DNA from 2 places in the Streptomyces sp. NPDC028635 genome. Region 2 is predicted to be linked to the other one. Evidence: riboswitches for the same ligand, from Rfam matches in the RefSeq annotation. Region 2 holds a riboswitch; the other holds the start of a gene.

Region 1 (4,682 bases), on a different contig from region 2:
TCTCCTCGAAGTCGTCGGGCGGCGGGGTCTTCGTGCTGCGGCGGGCCATCGCTGCCTGGCTCCTTGCTGAAGCGTGAACGGTATCTGACGCGGACCATTGTGGACCGTGGGACTGACAAGCCGGGCGCGGACCCGGCTCCGGCGTACGAAGCCGTGCCCGGGCACCCGGGTCCTGGCTGCGTGGAGCGGCGCCGGACAACCGGATCCAGGCTGCGTGAAGCCGTGCCCGGACGCCCGGATTCCGGCTGTGTGGCGGAGCCCGGACACCCGGCCGCCGTCACCCCGCGGCCGTACCGGACCGCCCGACGCGGGGTGCCGGACTCCGGCCGGCCCGGACCGCGCACCACGATCGCCCGAAGGCTACGCGATCTCGCTGTCGGCGTACGCCGTGCGGGAACTTCGCCGCCGGTCCGCCCGCTTGCATACAGTGGCAGGACGGCAGGAAACACGCGGTTTCACGACCGCTTCCGCGATCGAAGGGACGTACATGCCCATGGGTCACACGGCCACAGCCGAGGCAGGCTCCGGCGGACTGACAGCAACCGAGCACCGCCTGGCCAACGGCCTGCGCGTGGTGCTCTCCGAGGATCACCTGACCCCGGTCGCGGCGGTGTGCCTCTGGTACGACGTCGGCTCGCGCCACGAAGTCAAGGGGCGTACGGGTCTGGCTCACCTCTTCGAGCACCTGATGTTCCAGGGCTCCGCCCAGGTGAAGGGCAACGGTCACTTCGAGCTGGTGCAGGGCGCCGGCGGGTCGCTGAACGGCACCACCAGCTTCGAGCGGACCAACTACTTCGAGACCATGCCCGCCCACCAGCTGGAGCTCGCGCTCTGGCTGGAGGCCGACCGCATGGGCTCCCTGCTGGCCGCCCTGGACGACGAGTCCATGGAGAACCAGCGCGACGTCGTCAAGAACGAGCGCCGCCAGCGCTACGACAACGTCCCCTACGGCACCGCCTTCGAGCGGCTGACCGCCCTCGCCTACCCCGAGGGCCACCCCTACCACCACACGCCGATCGGCTCCATGGCGGACCTGGACGCGGCCACCCTCGAGGACGCCCGCCAGTTCTTCCGCACCTACTACGCGCCGAACAACGCGGTCCTGTCCATCGTCGGCGACATCGACCCGGAGCAGACCCTCGCCTGGGTCGAGAAGTACTTCGGCTCCATCGCCTCCCACGACGGCAAGCCCGAGCCGCGTGACGGCACGCTGCCCGACGTCATCGGCAGCCAGCTGCGTGAGGTCGTCCGCGAGGAGGTCCCGGCGCGCGCCCTGATGGGCGCCTACCGGCTGCCGCACGACGGCACACGCGCGTGCGACGCGGCGGACCTCGCGCTGACGATCCTCGGCGGCGGCGAGTCCTCCCGCCTGTACAACCGGCTGGTGCGCCGCGACCGCACGGCCGTCGCGGCCGGCTTCGGACTGCTCCGGCTGGCCGGGGCGCCCTCCCTGGGCTGGCTGGACGTGAAGACGTCCGGTGACGTCGAGGTGCCGGTCATCGAGGCCGCCATCGACGAGGAGCTCGCCCGGTTCGCCGCGGAGGGCCCCACGGCCGAGGAGATGGAACGCGCCCAGGCGCAGTTGGAGCGCGAGTGGCTGGACCGGCTCGGCACCGTAGCGGGCCGCGCCGACGAACTGTGCCGCTACGCGGTCCTGTTCGGCGACCCGCAGCTCGCCCTGACCGCCGTCCAGCGCGTGCTCGAGGTGACGCCCGAGGAGGTGCAGGAGGTCGCCAAGGCCCGCCTGCGGCCCGACAACCGCGCGGTGCTCGTGTACGAGCCGAAGACCCCGGAGGCCGCACCGGCCGCAGACGTGCCCGAGGACCCGGAGCAGGAAGCGACCGTAGAGGCCGGCAACGACAACGAGGAGACGGCCAAGTGACCGAGCTCGCCACGATGGACTTCCACCCCCAGCCCCAGGCGGGCGAGGCCAAGCCGTGGGCGTTCCCGGCTCCCGAGCGCGGCACGCTCGGCAACGGCCTGACGGTGCTGCGCTGCCACCGCCCCGGCCAGCAGGTCGTCGCCGTGGAGGTGCTCCTGGACGCCCCCCTGGACGCCGAACCGGCGGGCCTGGACGGCGTCGCCACGATCATGGCGCGCGCCTTCTCCGAAGGCACCGACAAGCACTCCGCGGAGGAGTTCGCCGCCGAGCTGGAGCGGGCCGGCGCCACCCTCGACGCGCACGCCGACCACCCGGGTGTCCGCCTCAGCCTGGAGGTCCCCGCCTCCCGGCTGGCCAAGGGCCTCGGCCTGATCGCCGACGCCCTGAGGGCCCCCGCGTTCGCCGACAGCGAGATCGAACGGCTGGTGCGCAACCGCCTGGACGAGATCCCGCACGAGCTGGCCAGCCCCGCCCGCCGCGCGGCCAAGGAGCTGTCCAAGCAGCTCTTCCCGGCGTCCTCGCGCATGTCGCGCCCCCGCCAGGGCACCGAGGAGACCGTCGCGGCCGTCGACGCGGCCGCCGTGCGCGCCTTCTACGAGCGGCACGTGCGCCCCGCCACCGCCACCGCGGTGGTCGTCGGTGACCTGACCGGCCTCGACCTCGACGACCTCCTCGGCGACACCCTGGGCGCCTGGACCGGCTCGCGCACCGAGCCGCGCCCCGTGCCGGCGGTGACCGCCGACGACACCGGCCGGGTCGTCATCGTCGACCGCCCGGGCGCCGTCCAGACGCAGCTGCTCATCGGCCGGATCGGCCCCGACCGGCACGACCGCGTATGGCCCGCGCAGGTGCTCGGCACCTACTGCCTGGGCGGCACCCTCACCTCCCGCCTGGACCGGGTCCTGCGCGAGGAGAAGGGCTACACCTACGGCGTGCGCGCCTTCAGCCAGGTGCTGCGCTCCGCCCCCGACGGCACGGGCGCGGCGATGCTCGCCATCAGCGGCTCCGTGGACACGCCGAACACCGGCCCGGCGCTGGACGACCTCTTCAAGGTGCTGCGCACCCTGGCGGAGGGCGGCCTGACCGAGACCGAGCGCGATGTCGCCGTGCAGAACCTCGTCGGGGTGGCCCCGCTGAAGTACGAGACCGCCGCCGCCGTCGCGGGCACGCTCGCCGACCAGGTCGAGCAGCACCTGCCCGACGACTACCAGGCCACGCTGTACCGGCAGCTCGCCGCGACCGGCACGGTGGAGGCCACGGCGGCGGTCGTGAACGCCTTCCCGGTGGACCGGCTGGTGACCGTCCTCGTCGGTGACGCCGCGCAGATCAAGGAGCCCGTCGAGGCCCTCGGTATCGGCGATGTCACCGTGGTGAGCGCGGAGTAGCCGCACACGCGCGTGGGGCCCTGGTGTCTGACGGAGCACCAGGGCCCTTGCCGTGCCTGCCGGCCTGTTTATGATCCAAGGCGCGGCATCCCCCATATGCCCGAATTGGGGCGGAGGTTGCCTGTCTGGCCTGTGGGATGGCTTACAAAACCCCTGATTCGTTTGAGGACTGAAGGTCGATCACCGTAGCTTCGTCCGGGCTGTTCGTCAGGCAGTGCGCCGCACCCGCGGCACCGGACAGTCATCGCCGAGTCCCCGTACGGCGCGAGCCAGGGGAGCCGGGGACCCACACGTCCCTGGGGTGAATCGGGCGCCCGCGAGGGTGCCCGTAGGAGACCTTCCTGCTCCGAACCCGTCAGCTAACCCGGTAGGCGAGAGGGAAGGAAAGGACAAGCCACCACATGGCGTTCGTCAGCGCCACCGGGAAGCACCGTCGTCCCAGCCGGATGAAGCGCACCACCGCGCAGGCCGCGGGTATCGCCGCGCTCACCACCACCGGCGTCATCGGCACCCTCGCGGCCCCCGCCCTCGCCGCCGACACCTCCGCCGAGCACACCGGTCTGCTCCCCGTCATCAGCGTCGACGACGCGGTCGCCGCGCAGATCGACGCCCAGGCCGAGGCCCAGAAGCAGGCCGCCGAGCAGGCGGCCATCGAGCAGGCCGCCCGTGAGGCCGCCGCCGCGCGGGCCCACGAGGCCAGGGAGCGTGCCGCCCGGGAGGCCGAGCGCAAGCGCCTGAACAGCTTCACGGCCCCGATCGCTCACTCCTACGTCTCCACCGGCTACGAGGCCAGCAGCTCCCTGTGGTCCTCCGGCCACCACACCGGCATCGACTTCCACGCCGCCACCGGCACCACGGTGCACGCGGTGGGCTACGGCACCGTCGTCGAGACCGGCTGGGGCGGCGCCTACGGCAACCAGATCGTCATCCGCATGCACGACGGCACGTACACCCAGTACGGGCACCTGTCGTCGATCGGCGTCGTCGTGGGCCAGCAGGTCGTCACCGGCCAGCAGATCGGTCTGTCCGGCGACACCGGCAACACCACCGGGCCGCACCTGCACTTCGAGGCGCGCACCAGCCCCGAGTACGGCTCCGACATGGACCCGGTCGCCTATCTGCGCGCGCACGGCGTGAACGTCTGACGCACCAGCACGGCATCAGCCCCAGGAAGCCCCGGCGCACCGCGCCGGGGCTTTCGGCGTTTCCCGGCTCCTCGTCCCCGGGAGAAAACCGGCAGGTGACCAAAAAATATCCATGGAATCCGGCTCGCCGTCGGAAATTCCGCCCCCTTGGAATAGAGTCACGGAACACGCGTCCATCGTCGGCGTTTCACGGGGATCAAGGCGGAGGTCGGACATGCGAATTCCGGCGCACTCGGTGTGCACGGCGATCCGGGACGACATCGTCGCCGG
Region 2 (4,682 bases):
ACTACCAGCCGATCGCGCTGTTCCACCGGTTCATCGCACGCGACGAGGAGAAGTTCGCGGCCGCCCTCACCGAGGCGCTCGCGCACCACGCCCGTTACTGGCAGGGCTCCGGCGACCCGCGTGCCCAGGTCGCCCTGGGCCCGCTGGCACTCGCCTGCGTGGCCCACGACTCGGGCTTCCCGGTGGACACCTCGTCGCCGTACGTGCCCAGGCATCTCGTCCTGGGTTCCTGGTACGGGGAGTTCCCGACCTGACGGCGGGCGAGGGGCGGTCGCGGTACGGCACCGCCCCTCGCGGCGCGGCTCAGGCGACGGCTGCGATGCGCATCTTGATGTCGTCCGGGGACAGGGTGCCCTTGGCCGTCACATGGTCGCCGGAGGACTCGCCGCGCAGACGCCGCCCGATCCACGGCACCAGGTACTCGCGCGCCCAGTGCACGTCGTCGCGCCGCACCTCGAGCGTGCCGCGCGGCGGCAGCGGCGGCCAGGGCTGCTCGGGATCGGCCGGGATCCTCAGGCCGAGCGCCTGGCCGGCCCGCAGCGCCACACGCGTGTGCCCCTCGGGCGACAGGTGCAGCCGGTCGCCGTCCCAGGCGCGCCGGTCCTGCACGGACTTCAGCGACCACAGGTCGAGCACCGGGCAGCCGTAACGGTCGGCGATCGCCCGGACGTGCCCGTTGTAGGTGGCGATCTTGCCGCGCAGATGCTTGAGCAGCGGGACCCCCCGGGTGTCGAAGCCGGTCGTCACCATGACCGTGCCGGCCACGGCGGCGAGCTGCGCGACCGCCCTCTCGAACCGCTCGGCGACCTCGTCGGGGTCGGTGCCGGGGCGGATGATGTCGTTGCCGCCGGCACAGAACGACACGAGATCGGGGGCGAGTTCGACGGCCCTCGGGACCTGGTCGGCCACGATCTGGTCGAGGAGTTTGCCGCGCACCGCGAGGTTCGTGTAGGTGAAGTCTCCCTCGGGCCGCCGGTCGGCGAGGAGTACGGCGAAACGGTCGGCCCAGCCCACGAACTGCCCGTCGGGGCCGGGGTCACCGACGCCCTCGGTGAAGCTGTCCCCCACCGCCACGTACGACCCGATCACTGCTCTGCTGTCACTCTTCGAATCGTCTGCCACGGCAGACCATGATTCACCCTGCAATGTGACCTACGCGACCGTAGGCAGGGGTTGACGGTCGGTGAGATAAGCCACTTCAGGTGTCCGGCCCCGTCGGGAATAAGCGCCCCGGCCGTGAGGGCCGCGTGACGGCCGTGAGACGCCGGCCGCACCGGGCACGGAAGGCCGGGCACACCGAAGGCCGGACACCCGTGGGTCGGGGTCCGGCCTTGGTGGCGTGTCAGACGGGTGGCCGCCGGGGCGGCGCGGGGTCAGCCGACGGTGACGCCGTGGGCGCGCAGGTAGGCGACCGGGTCCACGTCGGAGCCGTAGTCCGGCGTGGTGCGGATCTCGAAGTGCAGGTGCGGGCCGGTCACGTTGCCGGTCGCGCCGGACAGGCCGAGCTGCTGACCCGCGGTGACGCTCTGACCGGCCGAGACGGAGATCTGCGACAGGTGCGCGTACTGGGCGTAGTAGCCGTCGTTCAGCTTGATGACGACCTGGTTGCCGTAGGCGCCACCCCAGCCGGCGGAGACGACGGTGCCCGCGCCGACGGCCTTGACGGTGGTGCCGGTCGGGACGACGAAGTCGACACCGGTGTGGTAGCCGCTGGCCCACATGCTGCCGGGGGTGTGGTACGCGGTGCCGATGGTGGCGCCGCTGACCGGAAGGGTGAAGCCGGCGGCGGTGCTCGCCGACCGGGCCGGCTCGGCCTTCGCGGGCTCGGCGGCCTTGGCGGCGGGCTTGTGCGCGGGCGCCTCGCTCTTGTGCGACGGCGCGGCCTTGTGCGCCACGGCGGCCTTCTTGCCGAGGGTCAGCTTCAGACCGGGGTGGATGAGCGACGGGTCGCTGCCGACGGCCTCGCGGTTGTCCTCGTAGAGCTTCTTCCAGCCGCCGGCGACGTGCTGCTCGTTCGCGATCTTCGACAGGTAGTCGCCGGACTTGACCGTGTAGACGCGCACGCCGGACCGCGGCGCCTTCTTCTCGGCGGACGGCAGGCTCTGGACGGCCTTGCCGGACACCGACTGGGCGGCGGTCTGCGGCGTGGCGGCGTGCGCACCGGCGGCGCCCATGAGCGGCAGCGCGAGGGCGGCGCCACCGGTGCCGGCGACGGCGAGGGTGCGGGCGAAACGCTGGGACTTCGGACGACGGTGCTTACCCTTTGCGGGCATGGCGCTTTTCCTCTCCGGCGCCTGCGAGGTGAGCTGTCGGGTTCGGGCTGGAGATGCCCGGCCGCGCTGGGCGCGGCTTCACCCCAGAGCCGTTCCGGGAACCGGAACAGGCGGTCGTACCTGTGGGTCCCCCGCTCCTGCCGTACGTCGGGTGGGTGGGTGCGGTGCGCCGGACGGCGGCAGGATTCGGCGTCCGTCCGGATTCGGTGGGGAACGTAAGCGAGCAAGACGCACGGGGACAAGCGAAAGGTTGCGTGAACGGGCGTTTCTCGTGATCCACTACCGGAACACGCCGTCACACTGCGTGCATTCGATCTGCTGTCCGTACGTCAATTCACCGGGAAATACGCCTCCATTACGTGGACATGACGTACGACGGACGGTCACCGTTATGACCCTCCTCACGCCACCCGCCCCCAGGGACCCTCAATTCATTGCGAGTTGGAAGGAAGGCGCCAATTCGGGCAGAAAGCCCAGATGCGACGTGGATGGATATCCGTCCCATTCGACCGCCGTCGCCGGGGGGCGGGGACAACCGGTTGCCCCGGGAATCCATGTCGTATCGTCGAAGGGCACCCGTCGGCCATTCGAGCCGCGTCGGCGGGTACGAGCGGGAGGAGCCCTTCGTGACGCAGCAGGTGCCGTCGACCGAACCCGAGCTGACCGGAGTGCGCAACTTCCGAGACGTGGGCGGGCTGCCCACGGTCGACGGACGGCGGGTGCGGCACGGCGTACTGTTCCGCAGCGGCCACCTCGCCCACGCCACGGCCGAGGACGCGGCGTACCTGTCCTCCCTGGGGCTGCACACGATCTTCGACTTCCGCAACGCGGCCGACCAGAAGCTCGAGGGCCCGGACGTCGAGCTGCCGGGCGTGCGCAACGTCAACCTGCCGCTGTCGGACCCGGCGGACGGCGCGGAGTTCTGGAAGATGGTCCGCGACGGGGATCTCGACCAGCTGCGCGGCATCCTCGCCGACGGCAAGGGCGCGAACCGGATGATCGCCTCCTACCGCACGATCATCAAGGAGCGCACCGGCGAGCACTCCCGGGTGCTGCACGCGCTCGCCGAGGACAACGTCCCGGCCCTGATGCACTGCGCCGCGGGCAAGGACCGCGCCGGCCTGTCGATAGCGGTCACCCTGCTCGCCCTGGGCGTGGAGAAGGACGCCATCGTCGAGGACTACCTGAAGTCCAACGAGAAACACCGCCGGTACAAGGTGCGCCGCAGCGGCTCGGCGGAGTCGGCCTACACTCCCGAGGTGATGGAGCTGCTCAGCCCGCTCTTCGACGCGCGCGCCGAGTACCTCACGGCGGCCATGGAGACCATCGAGGAGACCTGGGGCGGCGTCGACGCCTACCTGGAGCAGGGGCTCGGGCTCACCCCCGAGAGCCGGGAGCGGCTGCGGGCACGCCTGCTCGACTGACGGCCGCGCCCGAGCCGCGGCGGCGCCCGGCCGGCGCCGGGTCGCTCACGGAGGTACGCCTACTGCTGGGCGCCCAGCTCGAACAGCAGCCAGATGAACCCGGCCAGGACGTGCCCGACGGCGATGTAGATGATGAGGCGGATCCACAGGGTCCGGGGGAACTTCTCCTCGAAGTTGCTCATCGTGCCTCTCCAGGGTGGGCGGGCCCCAGGCACAGTGTGGCCGTGGGGCTCTGCAGCAGGGTGTGGACGAACAGGAGCTCCAGGCCTCCGGGGTCCTCGGCGGCGATCCGGTGCGGGGTCAGCGAGTCGAAGTGCGCGCTGTCCCCCGGGCCGAGCCGGTGGGTGGTGTCCCCGAGGCGCAGCCTGAGCCGTCCGGCCAGGACGTACAGCCACTCCTCGCCGGGGTGCACGCGCACGATGTCGTCCTGCGCGCCGTACGGCACCTGCACCCGCAGGGCCTGCATGCCGCGACCGGGGGCGCCCGCCTGCCGGTACGTCCAGCCGCCGGCCACCGTCGGCTCCATGTCCGCGGCACGCACCACGGCGTCCCGCTCGGCGACGCTCTCGCCGAGCAGCTCCGAGACGGTCGTACTGTAGATACGGGCCAGCGCGAGCAGCATCGGCAGCGAGGGCTGGCGCTGTCCGGTCTCCAGACGGGACAGATGGGCCGGGGACAGCCCGGCGGCGCGGGCGGCGGCCTCCAGGGTGAGGCCGGCGCGGCGGCGCAGGGACCGCAGCTGCGGGGCCACGGCGGGCAGTGCGCCGGCCGGTTCCGCGGGGGGCTCTGAGGAGCTCATGTCTCCATTCAGCCGCACGTTTGCCTCTGCGGCAAATTCCTTGCCTCAGAGGCAAAGCCGCAGCGGTGTCGCCCCGTCCGCAACGGCCGCCCGGCCCGCCGCCCCCGCACAGCCCGCCGGCCTGCCGCCGGACCACCGGGCCTGCCGGCCGGCCCGGACCACGGGCCCCGCCGGTCCGCCCCGATC

Evidence for each region. Region 2 has a riboswitch for cyclic di-AMP ahead of AB0E88_RS14185 (LysM peptidoglycan-binding domain-containing M23 family metallopeptidase). Riboswitches for the same ligand answer to the same signal wherever they lie in the genome.
Region 1: linked by a shared signal. The riboswitch ahead of AB0E88_RS06835 (M23 family metallopeptidase) and the one ahead of AB0E88_RS14185 (LysM peptidoglycan-binding domain-containing M23 family metallopeptidase) in region 2 are both predicted to bind cyclic di-AMP.

The regions. Positions count from the first base shown of each region.
Region 1 covers NZ_JBEZWX010000004.1:254,907-259,588, reverse strand. The annotation lists gene AB0E88_RS06850 (DNA topoisomerase IV subunit A) at 1-49, opposite strand, end outside; gene AB0E88_RS06845 (pitrilysin family protein) at 488-1,882, shown strand; gene AB0E88_RS06840 (pitrilysin family protein) at 1,879-3,267, shown strand; cyclic di-AMP (ydaO/yuaA leader) riboswitch at 3,503-3,656, shown strand; gene AB0E88_RS06835 (M23 family metallopeptidase) at 3,669-4,412, shown strand; gene AB0E88_RS06830 (GntR family transcriptional regulator) at 4,627-4,682, shown strand, end outside.
Region 2 covers NZ_JBEZWX010000010.1:194,434-199,115, forward strand. The annotation lists gene AB0E88_RS14175 (immunity 49 family protein) at 1-254, shown strand, start outside; gene AB0E88_RS14180 (SGNH/GDSL hydrolase family protein) at 304-1,089, opposite strand; gene AB0E88_RS14185 (LysM peptidoglycan-binding domain-containing M23 family metallopeptidase) at 1,374-2,273, opposite strand; cyclic di-AMP (ydaO/yuaA leader) riboswitch at 2,279-2,475, opposite strand; gene AB0E88_RS14190 (tyrosine-protein phosphatase) at 2,900-3,697, shown strand; gene AB0E88_RS14195 (DUF6126 family protein) at 3,757-3,879, opposite strand; gene AB0E88_RS14200 (XRE family transcriptional regulator) at 3,876-4,496, opposite strand.